DNA from 2 places in the Cellulomonas sp. NS3 genome. Region 1 is predicted to be linked to the other one. Evidence: riboswitches for the same ligand, from Rfam matches in the RefSeq annotation. Region 1 holds a riboswitch; the other holds the start of a gene.

Region 1 (10,151 bases):
TCGATGAGCACCGAGGTGCGGGCCCCGGACGCGCGCACCGCGTCCGCGACGCCGCGCGCGCCGACCGGGTCGAGCAGCGCCGTCGGCTCGTCGAGCAGGAGCACGTCCGGGTCCGCGACGAGCGCCGCCGCGAGCGCGACCCGCTGGCCCTCGCCGCCCGAGAGCTCGCTCGTGCGCCGGCCCGCGAGGTGCCCGGCTCCGACGGCCGCCAGGGCGGCGTGCACGCGCGGGCCAATCTCCTCGGCCGGGACGGCGCGGTTCTCGAGCGCGAACGCGACCTCGTCCCGGACCGTCGGCAGGCACAGCTGGTCGGCCGGGTTCTGGGTCAGCGTCGCGACCCGCCGGGCGAGCGTCGGGACGTCCGTCACCGCGGGATCGTGCCCGGACCCGGCGCCGCCCGGGAGCGCCGGGTCGACGACCACCGGTTCCCCCGCGACGCGCACCGAGCCCCACACGTCGGCATCCACGGTCTGCGGCACGATGCCCGCGAGCACGCGCAGCAGCGTGCTCTTGCCCGAGCCCGACGGCCCGAGCAGGAGCACCCGCTCGCCCTCGGCGACGTCGAGGTCGACGCCCCGCAGGACCGGGCCCTCGGCGCGCGGGAAGCGCACCGAGAGCCCGCGGACCTCGATCACGCGCCGGCCTGCTGCGGGGCGGGTGCGGGCGCACCGCCGGGGTCGGCGCCGTCCCGGCCGCGGGCGGCACGGGCCGCGCGCCCGATCGCGTGGTTGTCGAGCACGCCCGTGCGCAGCAGCGCGTCCCCGAGGACCTTGGCCAGGATCCCGCTCAGCACGATCCCGCTGACGACCTCGAGCCCGACGCGGTAGGCGAACCAGTCCTGCGCGAGCCACCCGAACCGCACGGTCCCGAGCGCGAGGCTCGCGAGCGCCGCGGTCACGCCCGACGCGACGAAGACGCCCCACCCGTAGCGCCGGTACCGGGTCGCCGCGAACGCGAGCTCGGCGCCCGCGCCCTGCACGAACCCGACGAGGAGCAGCATCGGCCCGATCGGCGAGCCCAGGAAGACGACCTCGATGGTCGCCGCGAGCAGCTCCGCGACGATGCCGACCCCGGGCTTGCGCACGACGTACAGCGCGAGCGGCGCGACGACCATCCAGCCGCCGATCAGGACGTGCTGGGCGAGGTCGCCGAGCGGGCCCATCGCGAGCTGGAGCCACGCCCACGCCTGCACGAGCGCCCAGTACAGGAAGCCGAAGACGACGCCCAGCGCCGCGACGAGCACGAGCTCCTGGAGCGTCAGCCCCCGCCGGCGGGGCGTCGCCGGGGGACGGGCCGCGGCGGCCGGGGCGCTCATCGGGCGTCCTCGTCGGCCGCACCGGACGTGCCTGTGCCGGACGCGCCGGACGCGCCGGACGTGCCTGTGCCGGACGTGCCGGGCGTGCTCGGCGAGCCCAGCGAGATCGTCGCGTGCGTGGTGACGTGCCGGACCTCGCGCCCGACGAGCAGCCAGCCGTCGGCCACCGTCGCGAGCACGTCGGCGAGGTCGCCGTCGAGCCGGGTCACGAAGTGCTCGCCCCTCGTCAGCGTGCCGCGCTCGCGGGCCCGGTCGATCGCCGCGTAGATGCCGGCCATGTGGTCCGCGGTCCGCTCCCGCCCGTGCGGGTCGGGACCGCCGTCGTCGAGCGGGTAGAGCGCCCAGTGCGCGCTCGCGCACAGCCCGGTGGGGGCCAGCGCGGGGAGGTCGACGGGGTGCAGCACGACGTCGTCGGGCAGCTCGCACGCGACCTCGCCGGGGCACCCGCGCGAGAGCAGCACCTGCGCGACGACGTGCACGCCCCCGGAGGCGGCGGCCGCGATCACGTCGCGCAGGTAGGTCAGCACGTCGGCCTCCTGGCCGCGGACGAACGTCGACACGTCGTCGGTCGTGACCTCGAGCCGGCTCGCGTCGCCCGCCGCGAGCGCCCCGAGGATCACCTCCACGAAGTCCGACGTCATGGGGTGCAGCGAGAAGCGTGCACCGACCCCAAGCTGCGCGGGCGTCGCGGGCGTGGGCGGCACGGCCGGCGCGGCAGGGGCGGTCGGGGGAGGGGAGAGCGTCGGGTTCATGGCGGTCCTTCACCGTCGGTGCGGACCCCCGGCGAGCGCACCGACGGCTCCGCCCGGGCGCGCACCCCCCGACGGGTCGCCCGAGGGGCTGCCCGACGGGACGCGGCGACGGGCGGACCCGGCGACACCTGCCCTGCTCCCTACGCTGGTGTGAACCAGATCAGGTTCCACGGGTCTGCGGGTGGGACACCTGCGTGTCCGGCCGCACTCTCAGCGCTCCTGCGCTCCCCGGGGGCTTGTTCCGGGCGAACGTAGCAGAACGGTCGGCGTGCGTCAGCGCCCTGCCCGACCGTCGACCACCGGCGGCGACCGCCCGCCCGGGTCAGCCCGCCATCGCGGCGGCCGTGTGCGCGGCCGGGACCTCCTCGCCCGGTCGCACGGGCCCGGGCGGCGTGCCGTCGCCGAACGGGCGCCCGCCGAGCTGCTCGCGGTGGTGCGGCGTGAGCCACCCGCGCAGGTCCGGCCCCTTCGGCACGGTGCGGGAGGGGTTCACGTCCTCGTGCACCACGTAGTAGTGCTCCTTGATGTGCTGGAAGTCGGTCGTGTCCCCGAACCCAGGCGTCTGGAAAAGATCGCGCGCGTACGCCCACAGGACCGGCAGCTCGGTGAGCTTCGACCGGTTGCACTTGAAGTGCCCGTGGTAGACGGCGTCGAACCGCGCGAGCGTCGTGAACAGGCGCACGTCGGCCTCGGTGAGGGTGTCGCCGACGAGGTAGCGCTGCGTGGCGAGCCGCTCCGAGAGCGCGTCGAGGCGGGCGAAGAGCCGGTCGTAGGCGCGCTCGTAGGCCTCCTGCGAGCCCGCGAACCCGCACCGGTAGACGCCGTTGTTGACGTCCCGGAAGACACCGCGCATCACGTCGTCGATCTCGTCGCGGCGCGGGTCCGGGTACAGGTCCGGCGCGCCGTCGCGGTGGAACGCCGTCCACTCGGTCGACAGGTCGAGCGTCATCTGGGCGAAGTCGTTCGTCACGACCTCCCCGGTCGCGACGTCGACGATGGCGGGCACCGTGATGCCGCGGTCGTAGTCGGGGAACCGGGCGAGGTAGGCGTCCTGGATCCGCTCGATGCCGAGCACCGGGTCGACGCCGCCGGGGTCGAGGTCGAACGTCCACGAGCGCGCGTCGTGCGTCGGGCCGCACACCCCCATCGAGATCGCGTCCTCGAGCCCGAGCAGGCGCCGCACGATGATCGAGCGGTTCGCCCACGGGCACGCCCGCGCGACGACGAGGCGGTACCGGCCGGCCTCGACGGGGTAGCCGTCGCGCCCGTCCGCGGTGATCCGGGTCGCGATGTAGCGCATGTCGCGCGTGAACTCGCTGCCCTGCGTGACGTACGACCCTGCGGTGCTGTGCTCGTCGACCATGGCCCGATCCTCTCCCGGCGGACGGGGCGCCGCCCGGGCGAGGTGGCCGTCGAGGAGCCGCGGGCGGCCGACCGCCCGGTCTGCCCCGGTGTGCCCGGAGACCTAGAGTGGCGACGTCCACGACCTCGTCACCCGGGAGTGCTGTGCCGTTCCGAGGACCTGCCGACCTGCCCGTGCCGAGCCGTCGTCGCCCCGGCCGTGCCGCGCTGGCGCTCGTGGCCGCCGGGGCGGTCGTGGCGCTCGCCGCCTGCACCGCGGACCCCTCGCCGCGGCCCAGCCGGACCGACGGGGCGAGCGCGAGCCCGTCGTCCGAGCGTCTCGCGGCGCAGGCGCAGGCCCCCGGCGCTCCGGTGACGCTCGTGCCCGACGGCGCACCGGAGGCGGTCGCGCTCGCGACGAGCCGCGCGCTGTTCACGGCCGCGCCGGCGGTCGTCCTCGCCCCCGCCGACGACGCGCGTGCGGTGCTGCTCGCCGGGTCGGCGGCGGTCCGGCTCGGTGCCCCGGTGCTGCTCACGGGCGCGGGTGCGCCGGACGCCGACCTGGCCGCGGAGCTCGAGCGGCTCGGCACCCATGCGGCGCTGACGCTCGGGTCCTCGACCGTGCCGGAGGGCAGCCGGGTCGACGTTGTCGTCCCGGCCGCCGGGGTCGACGGGGTCGACGCGCTGCCGGACGCGCTCGCGGACGCCGCCGCCGCGGACTTCGGCGCCGTCCAGCCGGTCGCCGCGGGCCAGGAGGTCGAGGCGGTCGTCGGGCTCGCCGCGGAGCAGACCGCGGTGCTCGTGCCGGACGCGCCGGCCGACGCCGCGTCGCCCACCGCCCGCCCCTCGACGGGAGCGTCCGGGGCCCTCCCGCGGGTCGACCGCCCCACCGCACCCTCCGGCGCGCTCGTGCTGACCGACGGCTCGCCGACGCACCTCGCGGCGCTGGCGACCGCGCGCGCCGCGGGTGTCCCGGTCGCGGTGGTGCCCGGCGGCGACCCGCGCGCGACCGCCGCGAGCGTCGAGGCCCTCGCTGCGGCCGCCCCGCAGGCCGTGCTCGCGCTGGGCTCGGCGTTCGGGACCCCCGAGCTCCTCGCCCCCCGCGTCGCGTCGGCGGCCACGGGGGTGCAGCTGCCGGGCGGCGGCCAGCTCGTCTTCCCCACGCTCCCCGGCCAGCCCGGCAAGCGGTACGTCGCCCTGTACGGCACCCCCGGCACCGGCGCGCTCGGCGTGCTCGGCGAGCAGGACGTCCCCGCGACGCTCGCGCGCGCCGACGCCCACGCCGCGCCCTACCGGACGCTGACGTCGGACACGGTCGTCCCGACGCTCGAGATCATCGCGACGATCGCGTCGAGCGGCGCCGAGGCGGACGGCAGCTACTCGCGCCGCCGCGCGGTCGAGGACCTGCGCCCGCTCGTGGACGCCGCCGGGGCCGCCGGGATGCTCGTGATCCTCGACCTGCAGCCCGGTCGCACCGACTTCGTGACGCAGGCCCAGGCGTACGCCGAGCTGCTCGCGCTGCCGCACGTCGGGCTCGCGCTCGACCCGGAGTGGCGCCTCGCGCCCGACCAGGTGCACCTGCGCCAGATCGGGTCCGTCGGCGTCGACGAGGTCAACGCCGTCATCGCGTGGCTCGCGGCCTTCACGCGCGAGCGGGCCCTGCCGCAGAAGATGCTCGTCCTGCACCAGTTCCAGCCGCGCATGATCACCGAGCGCGAGCGGCTCGACCTGAGCCACGACGAGCTCGCGCTGCTCGTGCACGTCGACGGCCAGGGCGGCCAGCCCGCGAAGGCCGGCACGTGGGCGCGTCTGCGCGAGGGTGCCCAGCCCCAGCTGCGGTGGGGCTGGAAGAACTTCTACGACGAGGACGTGCCCATGCTCGACCCGGTGCAGACCATGCAGGTCCAGCCGGTCCCGGACCTGGTCACGTACCAGTAGGACCGCCGGCGCCGGGTCGTCGGCCGGGGCCCCGGGCCGTGCGCCCGACCGCGCCCGCGCGAGATGTGGCACCCGCGCGCGGGCCCTAGGGTCGCTCGCATGACGCATGACATCCGCATCGGGGTCCAGCTCCAGCCGCAGCACGCCGACTACGCCCAGCTCCGCGACGCCGTCCGCGCCGCCGAGGACGCGGGCGTCGACATCATCTTCAACTGGGACCACTTCTTCCCGCTCTACGGCGACCCGGACGGCAAGCACTTCGAGTGCTGGACGATGCTGGGCGCGTGGGCCGAGCAGACGAGCCGCGTCGAGATCGGTGCGCTCGTGACCTGCAACTCCTACCGCAACCCCGAGCTGCTCGCGGACATGGCCCGGACGGTCGACCACATCTCGGGCGGGCGCCTGATCCTCGGGATCGGCGCGGGCTGGTTCGAGAAGGACTACGACGAGTTCGGCTACGAGTTCGGGACCGCCGGCTCGCGGATCGCGGACCTCGGTGAGGCGCTGCCGCGGATCAAGGCGCGGTGGCAGAAGTCGAACCCGGTGCCGACGCGGGACATCCCGATCCTCATCGGCGGCGGCGGCGAGAAGAAGACGCTGCGGATCGTCGCGCAGCACGCCGACGCGTGGCACTCGTTCGGCGACGTCGAGACGCTGCGGCGCAAGAGCGCGATCCTCGACGAGCACGGCGAGGCCGTCGGGCGTGACGCGTCGCAGGTCGAGCGTTCGGTCGCCGTGCAGGCGCCCCCGGGTGAGGTCGCGGACGAGCTCGTCGCGGCCGGCGTGACGCTGTTCACCGTGAGCGCCGGGGGACCGGACTTCGACCTGTCGCTGACCCACGAGTGGGTCGCGTGGCGGGACTCGCGCCGCTGAGCCGGCCGGACGGAGACCGGTCCGCCCGCGGGCCGGTCCCCGCACGCACCGCTCCCCGCACCGCCCGGCACGCGGCCGTGCGGCGCACGGGGTTCCACCCGCAGGTCCACCCGGCGCCGCGCTCGATCGGCCCGTGGGCCCGACCTAGGCTCGACGCATGACCCGGCCCGACCCCGCGGCGCACCTGCCCGCGGACGACGCGCCGGCGCGCGAGGACACCGCCCCCCGGCTGCCGGCCTGGCTGCGCCTCGGGGTGCCGGCGCTGCTCGTGCTGCTCGGGTCGCTCGTCTTCGGGGTCACGACGGCGACCGCCGACGGGAGCCTCGGGCCGCACGAGGCGCGCTACGACGTGACGACCGACGGCACGGTCACGCTCGACCTGGGCCCGCTCGGCACGCTCGAGATCGACTCCCCGGTGCCCCTCGGCCTGGGCGCGCGGGTGACGGTCCGGGAGATCCCGTCGGGCGTCACCGCGGTCGACCCGGCGACGACGCTGACCGCGCTGAGCAGCGACCTGCAGGGGTACCTGCAGTTCTTCGCGGGTCCGCAGGCGACGCTGCAGGACGCCGTGCGCGCCCTCGTGACCGACGCGCTGTGGCGCACCCTCGGGGCGCTCGCGGTGGTCACCGTGCTCGTCGCGCTCGGCCGCCTGCTGCTCGGTCACGCGCGCCGCGAGGAGCTCGCGGCGGCGCTCGCCCCGCAGGCGCGCCGGCTCGTCGCGGGCGGCACGGTCGTCGTGGTCGGGCTGGGGGTGCTGACGGCCAGCACCGGGGGCGGTGCGCACGAGTCGCAGCCCGTCGCGTCCGCGGTGTTCGCGGGCACCCCGCTCGAGGGCGCCCGGGTCACGGGCCGGCTGGGCGGGGTCATCGACACCTACGGCTCCTACGCGGTCGAGGCCTACCGCTCGAACACCGAGTTCTACGCGCGCGCCGAGCAGTCGCTCGACGAGGCGTGGGCCGAGCGCTCGGCGCGCATCGAGGCGGCGCACGCCGAGCAGGCCGCGTTCACGGTGCCGGACGGCGCCCCGGCGACGCCGTCGAGCCCCCCGGCGGCGGACGCCGCGTCCGTGGCCCCCGCGCAGGGCGCGCCTGCGAGCCGCGACACCCCGGAGGCGTCGCCGAGCCCGTCGGCCACCCCGACCCGGACCGGCGACGCCCAGGACGCGCAGGAGGACGACGAGGCCGCCGAGCCGGTCGTGCTCGTGCTGGTCACGGACCTGCACTGCAACGTCGGGATGGCCCCGGTGATCCGCGCGCTCGTCGAGCTCTCCGAGGCCGACGTGCTGCTCGACGGCGGCGACACGACCATCGACGGCACCGCTGTCGAGCAGTACTGCGTGACGACGTTCGCGCGGGCCGCGGGCGGCGTGCCGGTCGTGGTGTCGCCGGGCAACCACGACTCGCGCGAGACCGAGGCCGCGTACCGCAAGGCGGGCGCGACGGTCCTCGGCGGCGAGGTCGTCGAGGTCGCCGGCGTCCGCATCCTCGGCGACCGGGACCCGCGCGAGACCCGGATCGGCGCCGGCACCTCGCGGTCGAGCGCCGAGTCACCCAGCGAGGCGCGCGAGCGGCTCGCCGACGTCGCGTGCGAGGACGAGCGGGTCGACCTCCTGCTCATCCACACCCCGCCCATCGGGGACGCGGCGCTCGAGCGCGGCTGCGTGCCCGCCCAGCTCTCGGGGCACAAGCACGTGCGCTCCGGGCCCGAGCAGGTCGGGGCGGGGATCCGCTTCGTCAGCGCGAGCACCGCGGGCGCGGCCCCGGGCCAGCCCACGGTGGGTCCGCTGCGCAGCACCGCCGAGCTCACCGTCCTGCGCTTCGACCCGGACGAGGCGCGCCTCCTCGACTACCAGCTCGTGCAGGTCGGGACCGACGCCGCGGTGTCGGTGGGGCCGCGGGTCGCGTGGCCGCGTCCGGCGCCGGTCTCGGCGGCGCCCGACGAGCTCGCCGACGACGCGGCCGCGGACCCGGCCTCCTGACGGCGGGTGCGGGGGCGCTCGGCCCCCGCGCGCTGAGCGGCCCGCTCGGCGCGCCGCACCGGTGGCGCCCCGCCCGGGGAGTGGCAGGATGTTCGGCATGCCGAACTCTCGGTTTCGCACGGCCACGATGCGATGCGCCGCGCTGCTCGCGAGCGCCGCAGCACTCGCGCTGAGCGGGTGCGCGCCCGCGGGTGCGGGGGAGCGCGCCGCAGCGGTCGCCGCGCCCGACGACGACCGCCCGGTCGTGCTCGCGACGTTCACGGTCCTCGCCGACATGGCGCGCGTCGTCGGCGGCGGGCACGTGCGCGTCGAGTCCGTCACCAAGGTCGGCGCCGAGATCCACGGCTACGAGCCGACGCCCGACGACCTGCGCCGCGCGCAGGACGCCGACCTCGTGCTGGACAACGGGCTCGGCCTCGAGGCGTGGTTCGACCGCTTCGTCGACCGCGTCGGCGCGCCCCACGTCACGCTGACCGACGGCATCGCCACGCTGCCGATCGCGAGCGGCGCCGCCGAGGGGCACGCCAACCCGCACGCCTGGATGTCGCCCGACGCCGCCGCGACCTACGTCGCCAACATCGAGCGCGCCCTCGCCGATCTCGACCCGGCGCACGCCGCCGACTACCGCGCGAACGCCACCGCCTACACCGAGCGGATCACCGCGCTGGGGGAGCGCCTGCGCGACGAGCTCGCCGGGCTCGAGCCCGAGCGACGCGCGCTCGTGACGTGCGAGGGCGCGTTCTCCTACCTCGCGCGCGACGCCGGGCTCGCCGAGGCGTCGCTGTGGCCGGTCAACGCCGAGCGGCAGGGCACGCCGCAGCAGGTCGCGCGCGCGATCGACCTCGTGCGCGACCGCGACGTCCCGGCGGTCTTCTGCGAGTCGACCGTGTCGCCGACCGCGCAGGAGCAGGTCGCACGGGAGACCGGGGCGCGGCTCGGCGGGGTGCTCTACGTCGACTCCCTCTCGGAGCCCGACGGCCCCGTCCCGACCTACCTCGACCTGCTCGAGCACGACGTCCACGTGATCATCGAGGGCCTGGCCGGCGAGGAGGCGTCATGACCGGCGCGACGGGCACGACCGGCACGAGGGTGACGACGGGCGCGGCCGGCGCGGCGTCGACCCCGGCGCTCGCGGTCCGCGGGCTCACCGTCCGCTACCGCGACGTGCTCGCGCTCGACGGTGTCGACCTCGTCGTCGAGGCGGGCCGGCTCACGGGTCTCGTCGGGACCAACGGCTCGGGCAAGTCGACCCTGCTCAAGGCGGTGATGGGCATCGTCCGCCCGGACGCCGGGACCGTCGAGGTGCTCGGCCACGACGGCGCGCAGGCGCGGCGCCGGGCGCTGCTCGGGTACGTCCCGCAGGCCGAGGACGTCGACTGGACGTTCCCGCTCTCGGTGCGCGACGTCGTCGCGCAGGGCCGGTACGGGCGCCTGGGGCCGCTGCGCCGCCTGCGCGCGGGCGACCGGGACGCCGTCGACCTCGCGCTCGACCGGGTCGGGCTGAGCGCGCTCGCGGACCGGCAGATCGGGCGGCTGTCGGGCGGTCAGCGCAAGCGCGCGTTCGTCGCGCGGTGCCTCGCGCAGGAGGCCCAGGTCCTGCTGCTCGACGAGCCGTTCGCGGGCGTCGACGTCTCGTCGCAGGCCTCCGTCACGGCGCTGCTGCGCGAGCTCGTCGCCGACGGGGTCTCCGCGCTCGTCTCGACGCACGACCTCGCCGGGCTGCCGGCGCTCGCGGACGACGCGGTCCTGCTGCACCGGCGCGTGCTCGTGCGCGGTGCCCCCGAGGTCGTCCTGCAGCCCGAGAACCTCGCCCTGGCCTTCGGAGGGACCCGATGAGCGCCCTTCCCGTGCTCGACTGGCTCGCCGCGCCGTGGGGGTACGAGTTCATGCAGCGCGCGCTGCTCGTCACGGGGGTCGCCGCGGTCGTGTGCGCGCTGCTGTCGTGCTGGCTCGT
Region 2 (10,151 bases), 1.1 Mb from region 1:
CGGGCACGTGTCCGACGGCATGATCTGCTCGGCGCGCGAGCTCGGGCTCGGCGAGGACCACGACGGCATCATCGTGATCTCGCGGCTCGGGCTCGACGCCGAGCCGGGGACCGACGCGCGCGAGCTCCTGGGGCTCGGCGAGGAGGTCCTCGAGATCAACGTGACGCCGGACCGCGGCTACTGCTTCTCGATGCGCGGCGTGGCCCGCGAGTACTCCCACGCGACCGGCGCGACGTTCCGTGACCCGGGGGTGCCCGTGCCGGACGCGCCCGCGGGCGGGGGCTTCGCCGTCGAGCTCGACGACGACGCGCCGATCGACGGTGTGTCGGGCGCGGACCGGTTCGTCGCGCAGGTCGTGCGCGGGGTCGCCGCGTCGGACCCGTCGCCTGCGTGGATGCAGCGCCGGCTGACCCAGGCCGGGATGCGGCCGCTCTCGCTCGCGGTCGACGTGACGAACTACGTGATGCTGGACCTCGGCCAGCCGCTGCACGCCTACGACCTCGCGCAGCTCACGGCGCCCGTCGTGGTGCGGCGGGCCCGCGAGGGTGAGCGGCTGCGCACCCTCGACGGCCAGGACCGCGTGCTGTCCACCGAGGACCTGCTCGTCACGGACAGCCCGGCGGGTGCGCGCGCGAGCCACATCCTGGGCCTGGCCGGCGTGATGGGCGGTGCGGAGTCCGAGGTCGGCGAGTCGACGACCGACCTGCTCGTCGAGGCGGCGCACTTCGACGCGATCAGCGTCGCTCGCACGGCACGGCGCCACAAGCTCCCGAGCGAGGCGGCCAAGCGCTTCGAGCGCGGCGTCGACCCCCGGCTCGCGCGCGTCGCGGTCGCCCGGGTCGTCGAGCTGCTCGTCGAGCACGGCGGCGGGACGCCCGACGCCGAGCTCACCGACGTGGACCGCACGAGCGAGCCGCCGGTCGTCGAGCTCGCCCTCGACCTGCCGTCGCGGCTCGTCGGCGTCGCGTACACCCCCGAGCAGGTGCGGGAGACGCTCACCGAGATCGGCTGCGAGGTCACCGACGCCGACGCGCCGGGCCGCGTGCGCGTGCGGGTGCCGAGCTGGCGCCCGGACCTGGCCGTGCCGGTCGACCTGGTCGAGGAGGTCGCGCGCCTGCGCGGGTACTCCGAGATCCCGTCCGTGCTGCCCGTCGCACCCGTCGGGCGAGGGCTGACCGACGGTCAGCGCGCTCGCCGGGCGGTCGCGGGCGCCCTCGTCGGGGCGGGCTGGGTCGAGACGCTGAGCTACCCGTTCGTCGCCCCCGAGCAGCACGACGTGCTCGGCCTCCCGGCGGACGACGACCGGCGCCGCGCGGTCCGGCTCGTCAACCCGCTCGACGACTCGCAGCCCGAGATGCGCACGAGCCTGCTCGCGACGCTGCTCGACACGGCGCGCCGCAACGTGAGCCGCGGGACGACCGACCTCGCGGTCTTCGAGATCGGGCTCGTGACCCGCCCGGCCGCCGGTGCGCAGCCGGCACCGCGCCTGCCGGGCGGGGTTCGGCCGTCCGACGCGGACCTCACGGCGCTCCGGGCCGCGGTCCCGGCGCAGCCGCGGCGTCTCGCCGGGGTCCTGACCGGGCAGCGCGACCCCGCCGGCTGGTGGGGTCCGGGCCGGCGTGCGGACCACTCCGACGCGGTCGCGGGCGCCCTGCTGGTCGCGCGCACGCTCGGGGTCGAGCTCGTGGTGCGCCAGGACGGGGACCACGCGCCGTGGCACCCGGGCCGGTGCGCGCGCCTCGAGACGGCGGACGGGACGCTGGCCGGGCACGCGGGCGAGCTGCACCCGAAGGTCGTCGCGGCGCTCGGGCTCCCGTCGCGGGCCGCGGCGTTCGAGGTCGACCTCGACGTGCTGCTCGCGGCGGCGCCGACCGAGCCCGTCCAGGTCGTCGAGGTCTCGACGTTCCCGGTCGCGAAGGAGGACGTCGCGCTCGTGGTCGACGCCGAGGTGCCCGCGGGCGACGTGCAGGCGGCGGTCCGGGCCGGTGCGGTGTCGAGCCCGGCGGGCGACGTCCTCGAGGAGCTGCGGCTGTTCGACGTGTACACCGGGCCGCAGGTCGGGGACGGCAAGAAGTCGCTCGCGTTCTCGCTGCGTCTGCGCGCGGCTGACCGCACCCTGACCGCGGACGAGACGGCCGCGGTGCGCGAGGCGGTCGTCGCCGAGGTGGACCGGCAGTTCGGGGCACGGCTCCGCGCCTGACCCGTCGAGCGCGCACCAGGGCGCCCGTCCCCCTCCCGGGGGGCGGGCGCCCTCGTCGTCCGCCGTCGAGCGGGTCACGGGCCGGCGCTCGCGGGAGGAGACGACCACCCGCCGACAGCCCTGCGGCCGGCGTGCCCGGGGAGGTGTGCGCCGACACGCCACGGCGACGCGCCCGTGACGGCGCGCGGAACGCTTCCGGCGCGGGGCGTGTCCGAATAGGGTGATCCGCGAATGACACGGGGTGCTCGCGTACCGGCTGCGACCGGTGCGGGCGAGCTGAGATCACACCCGTCGAACCTGATCTAGTTCGTACTAGCGAAGGGATGTCATGAGATGACTCATGCGCCTGAGAACGACCCGGCCGGCTCGGCCACGGAGCGTGACGCGCTCCTCGGCGCGGTGCACGAGGCTGCCGAGCAGGTCCGGCACCGCACGCCGCTCGTGCAGTGCCTCACGAACGAGGTGACCGTCAACCTGGTCGCGAACGTGCTGCTCGCCGCGGGCGCGTCCCCGGCGATGGTCGCGACGCCGGGCGAGGCGGAGGAGCTCGCGCACGTCGCGGACGCGGTGCTCGTGAACCTCGGGACGATGGGTGCGGACCACCGCGTGTCGATCCGCTCGACGGTCGCCGCGGCGCAGGGTGCCCGCACGCCGTGGGTCCTCGACCCCGTCGCGGTCGGGGTGCTCTCGCTCCGGACGCGGCTCGCGGCGGAGATCCTCGTGCACACTCCGGCGGTGGTCCGGGGCAACGCGAGCGAGATCCGGGCGCTCGCCGGGCTCTCCTCCGCGGGGCGCGGGGTCGACGCGCGCGACGACGTCGACGACGCGCTCACCGCCGCCGTGGCGGTCGCCGGGCGCACGGGGGCGGTCGTGGCGGTCTCGGGCGCGACGGACCTCGTGACCGACGGCGTGACGGTCGTGCGGATCACCGGCGGCGACCCGCTCCTGACGCTGGTGACCGGGGGAGGGTGCGCGCTCGGCGGGCTCGTCGCCGCGACGAGCGCCGTCGCGAGCCCGCTCGTCGCGGCGGTCACGGCCAGCGCCTGGTTCAACGAGGCCGCGACCGACGCCGCCCTCGTGGCGCGCGGGCCCGGGTCGTTCGCCGCGGCGTTCGTCGATGCCGTGTACGCCCTGACCGCGGACAGGCTGGTCGAGCGTGCGGCCGCAGGTCTGCACGTCGGCGCGCTGACGGCCGCGGGGCCCCGCGCATGAGCGCCGCGCTGCCCCCGGGTCCGTACCTCGTGCTCGACGCCGCGGTCTGCGAGGGGGCCGGGCACGATCCGCTGGACGTCGTGGACGCCGCGGCGCACGCCGGGCTCGGCGTCGTCCAGCTGCGCGCCAAGGACCGCGACGTGCGCGCGCTGCTCGACCTCACGGTCGCCGCGGCGGGCCGGCTCGCGCGGTTCGTCGGTCCGCCCGCGCTCGTGGTCGACGACCGGGTCGACGTCGTGCTCGCGGCCCGCCGCCGGGGAGCGCGCGTGGACGGCGTGCACCTCGGGCAGTCCGACCTCCCGGCCGTGGACGCGCGACGGCTGCTGGGTGCCGGGACGCTCATCGGCGTCTCGGCCGCGCGCGACGAGGACGTCGACGCGGCGCTGCGGACCGGGGTGGTCGACTACCTCGGTGCCGGACCGGTCCGCGCGACCCCGACCAAGCCGGACGCCGCGGACCCCATCGGCCTCGACGGGCTCGCCGAGGTCGCGCGCCGGTCCACGCTGCCGGTCGTCGCGATCGGCGGGCTGACCGTCGAGGACGCCGAGCCGGTGCGCCTCGCGGGCGCCGTGGGCCTGGCGGTGGTGTCCGCGGTGTGCTCGCACCCCGCGCCGTACGCCGCGGCGACCGAGCTCGTCGCCGCGTGGGCGCGGGCCCGCTCGCACGCCGCGAGCGCCTCGTGACCCCGCCGCTCGGGGCCGCGCCCGTCCCGGCGGACCGGCCGGGGCTCGACGCCGCGCCGGACCGTCTCCGCTTCGGTGCACCGGGCGGACCGAGCCGTCCGCGCGTCCTGTCGGTCGCGGGCACGGACCCGACCGGGGGTGCCGGGATCCAGGCGGACCTCAAGTCGATCGCCGCGCACGGCGGGTACGGCATGGCCGTGGTCACCGCGCTCGTCGCGCAGAACACCCGCGGCGTGCGCACGAGCCACGTGCCCGACCCCGCGTTCCTGCGCGCTCAGCTCGACGCGGTGAGCGACGACGTCACGGTCGACGCGCTGAAGATCGGCATGGTCGCGACCGAGGCCGTCGCCCGCGAGCTCGGTGCGTGGCTCGCGGCGCACCGGCCGCCGCACGTCGTGCTCGACCCGGTCATGGTCGCGACGAGCGGGGACCGGCTGCTCGACGGCGGTGCCGAGGACGCCGTGCGGTCGCTGCTCGCGCACGCCGACCTCGTGACGCCCAACCTGCCCGAGCTCGCGGTCCTGCTCGGCGAGCCGGTCGCTGCGACGTGGCCCGAGGCGCTCGACCAGGGGGTGCGGCTCGCCCGCCTGCACGAGGTCGCGGTGCTGGTGAAGGGCGGTCACCTCGCGGGGGAGCCCGGCCGGAGCCCAGACGCCGTCGTGACCACCGAGGGGACCGTCGAGATCGACGCGCCGCGCGTGGCGACGCTCCACACGCACGGGACCGGCTGCTCGCTGTCCGCCGCGGTCGCGACCCTGCGCCCGCAGCGCGACGACTGGGTCACGGCGGTGCGCGAGGCCAAGGAGTGGCTCACGGGCGCCCTCCGGGCCGGGGCCGCGCTGCAGGTCGGGACCGGCAACGGTCCCGTCGACCACGCGCACCGGCAGGGCAGCGCGCGGCGCTTCACCGACGAGGCCTGGGAGCAGGTCGCGGACCTGCGGGAGGCCTGCGACGCGCTGGCGTTCGTCCGCGGGCTCGCCGCCGGGACGCTCGCGCCGGAGCAGTTCGCGTTCTACCTCGCGCAGGACGCGCTGTACCTGCGCGAGTACTCCCGCGTCCTGGCGCGGGCGAGCGAGCTCGCCCCGGACCGCGGGGCGCAGGAGTTCTTCGCGCGCGGCGCGCACCACTGCCTCGCGGTGGAGTCGGACCTCCACCGGCGGTGGCTGGGGCGGTACGGCGTGGCCGAGGGCGGCGCGGCGACGTCACCGGTGACCGCCGCGTACACCGACCACCTGCGCGCGGTCGCGGCGACCGGCTCGTACACGGAGCTCGTCGCCGCGGTGCTCCCGTGCTACTGGCTGTACGCGGACATCGGCGCGCGCCTGCTGGCCCGGTCCGAGCTCGACGGGCACCCGTACGCCGACTGGATCGCGACGTACGGCGACCCCGAGTTCGCGCGGGCGTCGGACCGGGCGCGCGAGCTGACCGACGACGCGGCCCGGTCCGCCGGTCCGGCGGAGCGCGCGCGCATGCTCGAGGCCTTCGTGCGCTCGTGCCGGCACGAGTGGCTGTTCTTCGCGCAGGGCACGTCGATGCCGTCGTGGCCGGAGCCGTCGCGATCGACGGCCGAGCGCGAGCCGGCCGGCGTGCGCTGAGCGAGGGCTCCGCGCCGCACGTGCGGAGCGGAGCCTGCCGCCGCCCTCAGGCCGCGCCGACCTCCCGCGCGAGCAGCGCCACGCGGACCGCTCCGCCGGACGTCACCTGCTCCCCGACCTGCGCGAAGCCGAGCCGCCGGTGGAACGCGAGCGACGCGGGGTTGGGCGGGTCGAGGTTGACCTCGCACGTGACCTCGCCGAGCCCGGCCCGCACGGCGGCGGCGTCCACCGCGTCGTAGAGCGCGCGTCCGACGCCACGGCCGTGCCCGTGCGGCGCGACGACGATCCGGTCGACGTACAGCGAGCCGGGCCGGTGGGTCGAGAACCACCGGTAGTTCTCGCTCGCGTACGCGGCCCCGGGGGCGAGCGCGAGCAGGAACGCGAGCGGCGCGCCGGTTGCGGGGTCGTCGACGACGAGTGCGACGTCGCACGCGGGCAGGTGCGCGGCCAGCCCGGCGGCGCCGAGCGCGTTGACGGCCGGGACGGCGGCGTCATTGAGCACGGCGAGCGCGGGGACGTCGTCCGGGTGGGCCGCGCGCGGGACGGGGGAGTCGACGGCGGAGGCAGGCTGGGGGACGCTCACGGGACGAGGACGACCTTCCCGGTCGTGGCGCGCCCCTCGAGCGCGCGGTGCGCGTCCGCGGCGTCGCGCAGCGCGAACGTCGCCCCGACCCGGACGTCGAGCGTGCCGGCGGCGACGGCGTCGAGCAGCTCGCCGGCCCGCCAGAGAAGCTCCTCGCGCGTCGCGGTGTAGTGCGCGAGCGTGGGGCGGGTCAGGAACAGCGAGCCGGCGGAGTTGAGCCGCTGCGGGTCCAGCGGGGGGACGGGCCCGGACGCGGCGCCGAAGAGCGCGAGGCCGCCGCGCGGGCGCAGCGACGCGAGCGAGGCGTCGAACGTCGCACGCCCCACGCCGTCGAACACCGTGTGCACACCGGCGCCGCCGGTGAGCTCGCGCACGCGCGCGGGGAGCGCGGTCGCCAGGTCGTCGAGCAGGTCGTACCGGACCACCTCGGCGGCCCCGGCACCGCGCGCCAGGTCCTCCTTCTCCGCCGCCCCGACCGTGGCCAGCACCCGCGCGCCCCGGGCGACGGCGAGCTGGGTCAGGAGCAGACCGACGCCCCCGGCCGCGGCGTGCACCAGCACGTCCTGGCCGGCGGTCACGGGGAACGTCGAGGAGACGAGGTAGTGCGCGGTCATGCCCTGGAGCAGCAGCGCCGCGGCCGTCGTGAGGTCGACGCCCTCCGGCACCGGCACCGCGTGCTCCGCGTCGAGCAGCACCTGCTCGGCGTAGGAGCCTGGAGCGCCGGACGCCCACGCGACGCGGTCGCCGACGCCGAGCCCGGTGACCCCGTCGCCGAGCGCGTCGACCGTGCCCGCGCCCTCGCCGCCCACGACGTGCGGGAACGGGACCGGGTACAGCCCCGACCGGCGGTAGGTGTCGATGAAGTTCACGCCCGCCGCGGCGACGCGCACGCGGACCTGTCCGGGCCCGGGCTCGGGCGTGGGGAGCTCGACGAGCTCGAGGACCTCGGGGCCGCCGGCGCTGCCGGCCTGGATCGTCTGCACGCCGGGCGCAACGCCGGTCGCCGGCCGGATCATCCGCGGCGGACACGGCGTCTCACGATGTGTGCACCTCGCCGTCCCGCCTTGACGCGCCCCGCGCCCCGCTCGCAGGCTCAGGCCCGCGGGGTCCGACGGGGGCTCCACGGCGGACGGAGCTGGGCATGACGGTGGAGATCGACAGGACGTCGGAGAAGCTCGCGCAGTACGCGCACCCGGAGCGTCTCGTGACGACCCAGTGGCTCGCCGACCACCTCGGCGCCGAGGGTCTGGTCGTCGTCGAGTCGGACGAGGACGTGCTGCTGTACGAGACGGGGCACATCCCGGGCGCGGTCAAGATCGACTGGCACACGGACCTCAACGACGCCGACGTGCGCGACTACGTCGACGGCGAGCGCCTCGCGCAGCTGCTCGGCTCCAAGGGCATCGGGCGCGACACGACCGTCGTGATCTACGGCGACAAGAACAACTGGTGGGCCGCCTACACGCTGTGGGTGCTGTCGCTGTTCGGCCACGAGGACGTGCGGCTGCTCGACGGTGGCCGGAACACGTGGATCGCCGAGGGCCGCGAGATCACGACCGAGGTCCCGACGCCGACGCCCGTCGAGTACCCGGTCGTCGAGCGGGACGACCGGACGCTGCGGGCGTTCAAGGAGGACGTCCTCGCGCACCTCGGCAACCCGATCGTCGACATCCGCTCGCCCAAGGAGTACACGGGCGAGCTCGCGCACATGCCCGACTACCCGAACGAGGGCGCGCTGCGCACGGGCCACATCCCGACGGCCCGCAACGTGCCGTGGGCGACGGCGGTCGCTGCGGACGGGACGTACAAGTCGCGTGCCGAGCTCGAGGCGATCTACCAGGACGGCGGCCTCGGTCTGGCCCCGGACGACCAGGTCATCACGTACTGCCGCATCGGCGAGCGGTCGAGCCACACGTGGTTCGCGCTCAAGCACCTCCTGGGCCTCGACAACGTCCGCAACTACGACGGCTCGTGGACCGAGTGGGGGAACTCGGTGCGCGTCCCGATCGTCAAGGGCGAGGAGCCGGGGAGCCTCCCGGCGTGAGCCCCGCGGGCTGCCAGGCGGTCCGGAGAAGGTGGGAGGATCGGTCCCATGGCTGAGACCCACGTCCCCGAGGCCTTCGCACGGATCCGCGAGGAGTTCCTCGCCGTCCCGCAGCCGGACCGCCTGCAGCTGCTGCTGGAGTTCTCCCGCGAGCTGCCCGAGCTGCCCGAGCGCTACGCCGCGCAGCCGGGCCTGCTCGAGCGCGTCGAGGAGTGCCAGTCGCCCGTGCGCGCCTTCTCGGAGGTCGACGGCGACGGGATCGTGCACTTCTATGCGTCCGCCCCGCCCGAGGCGCCCACGACGCGGGGCTTCGCCGCGATCCTCGCGGAGGGCCTCGAGGGGCTCACCGCGCAGGAGGTGCTCGCGCTGCCCGACGACTACCCGTTCACGATCGGCCTGACCGAGGCGGTGAGCCCGCTGCGGCTGCGGGGGATGACGGGGATGCTCGAGCGGACCAAGCGGCAGGTGCGCGAGCAGGTCGGCGCGTAGGTCCTTCGACGGCGAGCCCCGTCGTAGTGACTATGCACTTGGGTGTATGGTCATGCACATGACGTTCACCGTGGCGGTCGCCGGCGCGAGCGGGTACGCGGGCGGGGAGATGCTCCGCCTGCTGCTCGACCACCCCGAGGCCGAGATCCGCACGGTCACGGCGCACTCCAACGCCGGGACCCGCCTGGGCGAGCACCAGCCGCACCTGCGCCGGCTCGCCGACCGCGTGCTCGCGCCGACCGACGTCGAGCAGCTCGCGGGGCACGACGTCGTCGTCCTCGCGCTGCCGCACGGCGCGTCTGGGGCGGTCGCGGCCGAGCTCGGGGACGCCGCGCTCGTCCTGGACCTCGGCGCCGACCACCGGCTCGTCGACGCCGCCGCGTGGGAGGCGTTCTACGGCAACCCGCACGCCGGCACCTGGCCCTACGGGCTGCCCGAGCTGCTGCACGCGGGGGAGCGGACGCCCGGCGCCCAGCGCGCCGCGCTCGCGGGCACCCGGCGCATCGCGGTGCCCGGGTGCAACGTCACCGCCGTCACCCTCGGCCTCCAGCCGGGGATCGCCGCCGGGCTGATCGAGCCGACCGACCTCGTGGCGGTGCTCGCCAACGGCTACTCGGGCGCGGGGAAGTCGCTCAAGACCCACCTGATCGCGAGCGAGGCCCTCGGTGCGGCCCAGCCGTACGCGGTCGGCGGCACGCACCGGCACATCCCCGAGATCGAGCAGAACCTCGGCGTCGCGGGCGCGGCGGCCGTGAGCATCTCGTTCACCCCGACGCTCGTCCCGATGGCGCGCGGGATCCTCGCGACCGCGACCGCCCGCCTCGTGCCCGGCACCGACCCGGCGTCGGTTCGGGCCGCCTGGGAGCAGGCCTACTGCGACGAGCCGTTCGTGCACCTGCTGCCCGAGGGCCAGTGGCCGACGACCGCCGCGACGCTCGGCGCCAACACCGCGCTCGTGCAGGTCGCGGTCGACGAGCGCGCAGGCCGCGTCGTGACCGTCACCGCGATCGACAACCTCGTCAAGGGGACCGCCGGCGCCGCCGTGCAGTCCCTCAACCTCGCGCTCGGCCTCCCCGAGACGCTCGGCCTCCCGCTGGACGGAGTCGCCCCGTGAGCACCGCACCCAAGACCCCCGCGACGCCCACCCCGTCGCCCGGCGTGACCGCCGCCGCCGGCTTCCGCGCCACGGGCGTGACCGCCGGGCTCAAGGCGTCGGGCCGCCCGGACCTCGCGCTCGTCGTCAACGACGGTCCGTCGCAGGTCGCGGCCGCGGTGTTCACGTCGAACCGCGTCGTCGGCGCGCCGGTCGTGTGGTCGCGCCAGGCGGTGTCCGACGGGATCGCGA

Evidence for each region. A riboswitch is a leader RNA that binds a small molecule or an ion and turns the genes downstream of it on or off. The one in region 1 is predicted to bind thiamine pyrophosphate.
Region 2: another riboswitch for thiamine pyrophosphate. It lies ahead of thiM (hydroxyethylthiazole kinase); the one in region 1 lies ahead of NXY84_RS14225 (Ykof family thiamine-binding protein).

What each region holds. Positions count from the first base shown of each region.
Region 1 is NZ_CP103289.1:3,110,724-3,120,874, reverse strand. Features, by position in the region: gene NXY84_RS21760 (ABC transporter ATP-binding protein) at 1-635, opposite strand, end outside; gene NXY84_RS14230 (ECF transporter S component) at 632-1,315, opposite strand; gene NXY84_RS14225 (Ykof family thiamine-binding protein) at 1,312-2,067, opposite strand; TPP riboswitch at 2,186-2,308, opposite strand; gene NXY84_RS14220 (glutathione S-transferase family protein) at 2,390-3,430, opposite strand; gene NXY84_RS14215 (hypothetical protein) at 3,574-5,346, shown strand; gene NXY84_RS14210 (LLM class F420-dependent oxidoreductase) at 5,446-6,219, shown strand; gene NXY84_RS14205 (metallophosphoesterase family protein) at 6,377-8,197, shown strand; gene NXY84_RS14200 (metal ABC transporter substrate-binding protein) at 8,295-9,257, shown strand; gene NXY84_RS14195 (metal ABC transporter ATP-binding protein) at 9,254-10,033, shown strand; gene NXY84_RS14190 (metal ABC transporter permease) at 10,030-10,151, shown strand, end outside.
Region 2 is NZ_CP103289.1:2,032,962-2,043,112, forward strand. Features, by position in the region: gene pheT (phenylalanine--tRNA ligase subunit beta) at 1-2,200, shown strand, start outside; TPP riboswitch at 2,428-2,541, shown strand; gene thiM (hydroxyethylthiazole kinase) at 2,534-3,412, shown strand; gene NXY84_RS09335 (thiamine phosphate synthase) at 3,409-4,095, shown strand; gene thiD (bifunctional hydroxymethylpyrimidine kinase/phosphomethylpyrimidine kinase) at 4,056-5,690, shown strand; gene NXY84_RS09345 (GNAT family N-acetyltransferase) at 5,737-6,273, opposite strand; gene NXY84_RS09350 (quinone oxidoreductase family protein) at 6,270-7,256, opposite strand; gene NXY84_RS09355 (sulfurtransferase) at 7,415-8,317, shown strand; gene NXY84_RS09360 (SufE family protein) at 8,366-8,806, shown strand; gene argC (N-acetyl-gamma-glutamyl-phosphate reductase) at 8,865-9,920, shown strand; gene argJ (bifunctional glutamate N-acetyltransferase/amino-acid acetyltransferase ArgJ) at 9,917-10,151, shown strand, end outside.